2 regions of the Caballeronia sp. LZ008 genome follow, and region 1 is predicted to be linked to the other one. Evidence: predicted binding sites of a transcription regulator. Region 1 holds the regulator's gene; the other holds the start of a gene.
What was found. Region 1 encodes HrcA, which represses chaperone genes, less so after heat shock. Its sites were predicted from a motif close to TTAGCACTCNNNNNNNNNGAGTGCTAA; they were not measured.
Positions count from the first base shown of each region.

Region 2: a site for HrcA is predicted at 2,213-2,239, ahead of rpoH (RNA polymerase sigma factor RpoH). Genes of this name have one in related genera too.

Region 1 covers NZ_JARUXK010000001.1:371,594-375,006, reverse strand. The annotation lists gene hemH (ferrochelatase) at 1-713, opposite strand, end outside; gene hrcA (heat-inducible transcriptional repressor HrcA) at 837-1,853, opposite strand; gene QCE49_RS01790 (NAD kinase) at 2,040-2,936, shown strand; gene recN (DNA repair protein RecN) at 2,967-3,413, shown strand, end outside.
Region 2 covers NZ_JARUXK010000001.1:200,893-204,305, forward strand. The annotation lists gene nagE (N-acetylglucosamine-specific PTS transporter subunit IIBC) at 1-1,081, shown strand, start outside; gene rpoH (RNA polymerase sigma factor RpoH) at 1,213-2,148, opposite strand; gene QCE49_RS01030 (acyloxyacyl hydrolase) at 2,512-3,078, shown strand; gene QCE49_RS01035 (nuclear transport factor 2 family protein) at 3,124-3,413, shown strand, end outside.

The DNA.
Region 1 (3,413 bases):
AGCAACGAACCGGTCAGCTGGCACTGGTCGTGATACGGATCGCCGAGATCCATCGTGCGCTTCGGCACGCCGTGGAAGCTCAGCACGAGCTTGTCGCCCGCGGCGAAATCCGGCTGGCCGTGATGCCGCCAATAGTCGCGCACCTGCTCCGCGAGCGCCGCGATATACGCCGGATGATCGGCGTAATGGCGGATCGTGCGGATTTCCGGCTGATTGCGCACGCGCTTGAGCGCGGCGAACGCGTCATCGAACGCGGTGGCCGTCGTGGACGACGAGTATTGCGGATACATCGGCAACAGGAGAATGCGGTCGGCGCCTTCGAGCTTCAGCTGATTGAGCATCGCGCCGATGCCCGGCGTGCCGTAGCGCATCGCATAGTCGACGATGACGTGATAGTCGTTCGCCGCGAAGAGCCGCCGCAAGCCGTCGACCTGCTTTTCCGTATGCACGCGCAGCGGCGAGCCTTCGGGCATCCACACTTGCGCGTACTTCTTCGCCGATGCGCGCCCGCGAAACGGCAGGATCAGGCCGCGCAGAATGAATTGCCACACGAATGACGGAATTTCGACGACGCGCGGATCGGACAGGAATTGCGCCAGATACTTGCGCACCGCCCGCGGCGTGGGCGCGTCCGGCGTGCCGAGATTGATCAGCAGCACCGCGACGCGATGCGAAGCGCTGGGCTGCGAGGGCAACTCGAGGTCGAAACGCATAAGGGAAGCGAGCCTGAAGATGGTCGTCGGAAAAGTTGAGGACCATTATAGCGGCGCGTTTCCGGACGCATCATTGGCCGAACGGCCTAGTGGCGCGCTCTTTCGCGGCGCGCCAAGATGGCGTCACTGATGACTGAGCGACATCGACAGCAAACGCGCGGTGATATCGACGATCGGAATCACGCGGTTGTACGCCATGCGCGTCGGGCCGATCACGCCGAGCGTGCCGACGATCTTCCCGTTGACCTCGTATGGCGCCGTCACGACGCTCATTTCCTCGATCGGCACGAGATTGCTTTCTCCGCCGATGAAAATCTGCACGCCTTGCGCGTGACTCGATACATCCAGCAATTGCAGGAGGCTCGTCTTTTGGTCGAACAAATCGAAAAGCTTGCGCAGCCGCGCCATGTCGGACGAAAGGTCCGCCACTTCGAGCAGGTTGCGCTCGCCGGAAATCAGCACGGTGTCAGTGGGGTCCGTCTCGGCGGTGCTCGCGACCACGGCCGCCTGCATGAGCGCGGTCATGTCGCCGCGCAACTGGTCGATTTCCTCGCGCAAACGGCGGCGTACTTCGTCGAAGGACAGGCCCGCGAAATGCGCGTTGATGTAATTGGAGGCTTCTACAAGTTGCGAAGGCGAATAGTCGCGTTGCGTGGCCATCATGCGGTTCTGCACGTCGCCTTCGGGCGTCACGATGATGAGCAGAATGCGCTTGTCCGACAGCCGCATGAACTCGATCTGCTTGAACATGTGGCTCCGGCGCGGCGTGAGCACGACGCCCGCGAACGAAGACAGATTGGACAGCACGCTCGCCGCCGCCGCGACGATCTTCTGCGGCTCCTCGCCTTGCAGGCGAGTCTTGACCGCGGTGGTCATGGCCTCGTCTTGCGGTGCTTCTACAGTCAGCATCGTGTCGACGAAGAGCCGGTAGCCGCGCGGCGTGGGAATGCGTCCCGCCGACGTATGCGGGCTCGCGACCAGCCCGAGGTCTTCGAGATCCGACATGACGTTGCGGATGGTCGCGGGGCTCAGTTCGAGGCCGGAATGACGTGATAACGTGCGCGAACCGACCGGCTGACCTTCGGCGATGTAGCGCTCGATCAACGTTTTGAGGAGGGTTTGTGCACGTGGGTCTAGCATGGGGAAATTTTAGCTCAACGTGTCGGATAGCGGCGAGCCGCGCCGGGTGGTCGGCATTCAACGTCCGCTCCATTCTAGCGACAAACGGCGAGCCTGCCCGCGTCATGCCGCACGGTCTCGTCGCGGCGCGCCCGGCGGCCATCGCCCACGGTTCTTTTCGCTCTCTGACTATGGTGTAATGCCGGCATGGAAATTGGCCAATTCAAGACCGTCGCCCTCGTGGGGCGCACCAACACGCCGGGCATCGAGGCGCCGCTGAGATCGCTCGCCGATCTCCTCAGGAGCCAGGGCTTCGAGGTCGTCTTCGAGGCGGGCACCGCGAAGGACGTCGGCGTGACGGAGTTCCCGGCGCTCTCCATCGCGGAGATGGGCGCGCGCGCGGACGTTGCAATCGTGCTCGGCGGCGACGGCACGATGCTCGGCATCGGACGGCAGCTCGCGCCGTATAAAACACCGCTCATCGGCGTGAATCATGGCCGGCTCGGCTTCATCACCGACATTCCGCTCAAGGCGATGCAGGAAATCGTCCCGCAAATGCTCGCCGGCCAGTTCGAGCGCGAGGAACGCAGCCTGCTCGAAGCGCGCATCGTGCGCAACGACAAGCCGATCTACCACGCGCTCGCGTTCAACGACGTCGTGGTGAATCGCAGCGGCTTCTCCGGCATGGCGGAGCTGCGCGTGTCGGTGGACGGCCACTTCATGTACAACCAGCGTTCCGACGGACTGATCGTCGCGACGCCGACCGGCTCGACCGCCTACGCGCTGTCGTCGGCGGGGCCGATCCTGCATCCGCAATTGCAGGGCTTCGTGCTCGTGCCGATCGCGCCGCATTCGCTGTCGAACCGGCCGATCGTGCTGCCCGACGATTCGAAAGTGACCATTCAGATCATCGGCGGTCGCGACGTCAACGTGAACTTCGACATGCAGTCGTTCACCGCCGTCGAACTGAACGACGCGATTGAAGTGCGGCGCTCGAAGCATACGGTGCCGGTGCTGCATCCGGTCGGCTACAGCACGTACGCCACGCTGCGCAAGAAGCTGCACTGGAACGAGCATCCGTCGCAGGATTCGTCCGCTCTCTGATCTGCCAGAACTTCCTTCCCCGAAGCGTCCATGCTCCGTCATCTTTCCATTCGAGATTTCGTCATCGTCGCCACGCTGGATATCGATTTCGATCCAGGCTTCACGGTCTTTTCGGGTGAAACCGGCGCGGGCAAGTCGATCCTCATCGACGCCCTCGCGCTCACGCTCGGCGCGCGCGGCGACGCGAGCGTCGTGCGCGCCGGTCAGGCGCGCGCCGACATCACCGCCGAATTTTCGACGCATCCGCTCGTCGTGCGCTGGCTGGACGAACACGCGCTCACGCAGGACGCCGATTCGGTCATGCTGCGGCGGGTGATCGATTCGGGCGGCCGCTCGCGAGCGTTCATCAATGGCACGCCCGCGACGCTCGCGCAGTTGCGCGAAGTCGGCGAAATGCTCGTCGATATCCACGGCCAGCACGCGCATCAATTGTTGATGCGACCGGACGCGCAACGCGAACTCTTCGACACGCACGCG
Region 2 (3,413 bases), 170 kb from region 1:
CCCGGTGATGATGTTCGGTCTCCCGGCCGCGTGCCTCGCGATGTTCCATGAAGCGCCGAAGGAGCGCCGCGCGATCGTCGGCGGCCTGCTGTTCTCCATGGCCCTGACCGCATTCCTGACGGGCGTGACCGAGCCGATCGAATACTCGTTCATGTTCCTGGCTCCGGTGCTCTACGGCATCCACGCAGTGCTGACGGGCCTGTCGCTCGCCATCTGCTCGGCGCTCGGCATCCATCTGGGCTTCACGTTCTCGGCGGGCGCGATCGACTACGTGCTGAACTACGGTCTGTCGCAGCGCGGCTGGCTGGCGCTCGTGGTCGGTGCGGTGTACTTCGTCATCTATTACGGCCTGTTCCGCTTCTTTATCCGCAAGTTCAACATGGCGACACCGGGCCGCGAGCCGGCCACGACCGACGCCGAAACCGACGTGGCCCAAACCGTCGATGGCGGCCTGATTCCGCCCGTGCCCGGCGCGGCAGCAGCCGTGTCGAACACGCGCGCTGCGAAGTACGTCGCGGCGCTCGGCGGCGCATCGAATCTGACGCTCGTCGATGCCTGCACGACGCGTCTGCGTCTGTCGGTCGTGGATTCGGAGAAGGTGTCGGAGCCGCAGTTGAAGAGCATCGGCGCGCGCGGCGTGTTGAAGCGCGGCGCGACCAACGTCCAGGTGATCATCGGGCCGGAAGCCGATCTGATCGCCGATGAAATCCGCAGCGAACTCGAACATTCGTCGACGCGCGGCGCAACGCCCGCATCGTCGACGCCGGCGCAACCGGTCGCGGCAGCGGTGAGCGGCGACCAGACGCCCGGCCCGCTCGATCCGGACCCGTTCCGCTGGCTCGCGGTGTTCGGCGGCGCGACCAACGTGGTATCGCTCGACGCGGTTGCGCAGACGCGCCTGCGCGTGGTCGTGCGCGATCCGTCGTCGGTGGATCGTCAGCGTTTGTCGTCGCTGGATGTGGCGTGGGTGTCGGCGGATACGTTCCACATCGTCGTGGGCGCGGCGGCGCAGCGCTATGCGGCGCAACTGTCCACGCGCTTGTCCGGCAACGGCGGCGGCGCTGCACCGATGCCTGCCTGAAGCGGTAATCGAAGCTCGATAACAAACGGCGCCCGCGGGCGCCGTTTGTGTTTTCAGCGAAGTGCCAAAGAAAAAGCCCGCCGTCTCGTCGACGGCGGGCTTTGCAATTTCTGCAATGGCACAGTCAATTGTTACGCGTAGTCATGCAACGCCGAGCGCATCTTCTTCATCGCGCTCGCCTCGATCTGGCGAATGCGCTCCGCCGAGACGCCGAACTCGTCAGCCAGTTCATGCAGCGTCTTGCCGCCCGAGCCGTCGTCCTGCACGTCGAGCCAGCGCGCCTTGATGATGCGGCGGCTGCGTTCGTCGAGCGATTCGAGTGCATCGGCGAGGCCGTCGCTTTGCAGCCTGTCGTGCTGCCGCGCGGCGATGACGTTAGTCGGCTCGTTGTGCGAGTCGGCCAGATAGGCGATGGGCGCGTACGCTTCCTCGCCATCCTCGACCTGGCCTTCGAGCGCGATATCGCCGCCCGACAAGCGCGTTTCCATCTCCGCGACTTCCTCGCGCTTTACGTTCAGCTCGCTCGCGAGACCTTCGATCTCGTCCGGCGTGAACGCCGAATGGCTGGTCTTGTGGCTGCGCAGATTGAAGAACAGCTTGCGCTGCGCCTTGGTCGTCGCGACCTTCACCATGCGCCAGTTGCGCAGGATGTACTCGTGAATCTCGGCCTTGATCCAGTGCATCGCATACGACACCAGGCGCACGTTTTGCTCTGGGTCGAAGCGCTTCACCGCTTTCATCAGACCGATGTTGCCTTCCTGGATCAGGTCGGCGTGCGGCAAGCCGTAACCGAGATAGTTACGGGCGATCGACACGACGAGGCGCAGGTGCGAAAGCACCAGCTGGCGCGCGGCGTTCAGGTTGCCCTGCTCGCGGAATTCGGTGGCGTACTGTCGTTCCTCCGCCTGCGAAAGCATCGGAATACGGTTCACTGCTTGTATGTATGAATCGATGTTGCCGATCTGGCCGGTCAGCATCGACGACTGTGCGTACGTCAGCGCGCCTGCCGAAGATGCCTTGGCAGGTGCCGAGCTCACAACATTCGGAAGGGTCATCGCATTGGTCACGCTCATAAGCTCCTTATCAACAATTCACGTGCCGCTTAACGACCGCGGCAAGTCAGACACGATATTAGCACTCCAGTCCATCGAGTGCTAAGTGTTAGAGCAGAGGGGAATGTGGGAGTTCCCACAAAAACTATCGAATTTGCGGGTTCAATAGGACGGACTGTTGCGCGAGCAGCGGAAGAAACTACCGGAGGCTGAAACGTTTTCGCATGATTTACCTTACTTGCCCACTGTCGCGATCAGAAATTCTACGAACGGGGGCGCGCTGATGCGATTTCTGCAAATGTTTTAAAACGTCACTAGAATCGCCAAGCGACAGCAATTTACGAAACACACCCGCTATCCGAGCAAATTGGGGTGCAAATGCATAAAAACAAGAGTTCGTGGCCCCGCCCGCTAGTGCGCGTGGCGGTTTGTACTGCATTGGGTCTCGCGTCGGCGGCGGCTCATGCCGACCGATTCGGTGTCCAGATCGCCGGCGGCGTCGCCGACCACGACATCAAGAAGGCCGATCTCGGCCTGTCCTGGGATCCGGGCCTCACCTGGTGGGAGATCGGCGGTTTTCACTTCACGCTCATCGGCGAAGGTCACGTGTCCTACTGGCACACGACCGAGGACAACGCCGTGCATCCGAACATATGGGAATTCGGCATTACGCCAGTGCTGCGCTTCGTGAAGAGCTCGGGCTACTTCCGGCCGTTCATCGAGGCGGGCGTCGGCGTGCGGCTGCTCTCGCACACGCGCATCACCGAGGATTTCAGCGTCGGGTCGGCGTTCCAGTTCGCGGACATGGTGGGCGTCGGCATGATCTTCGGGTCGAAGCAGAGCTATCAAGCGGGATTTCGCTTTCAGCATCTGTCGAACGGCGGTATCAAAGAGCCGAATCCTGGTATAAATTTCAGCCAGCTATATCTGCAATACAACTTCTGACGAGGCGCCGGCGCATCGGTTCCTCGACACAAGGGGAATCGACAGATGCCGGCAAAAACCATTGAGGCCATCCGCGGCCTCGAGCGCGATCGCTTCCGTGCCATGGTCGAGGGCGACGGCCCGGCGCTGGACGCGCTGCTGGCCGAGAACGTCAGCTACGTCCACACGAACGGCAAGCGGGAGACGAAGCGCCAGTTCATCGACGCGATCACCGCGGGCCGCCGCCGCTATCGGCAGATCGAAATTCAGTCGCAGGATGTGCTGCCCGCCGGCCGCGATACGTGCCTCGTGTCCGGCCGTGCGCTGATCGAGATGGAATCGAAGAACGGCGCGCT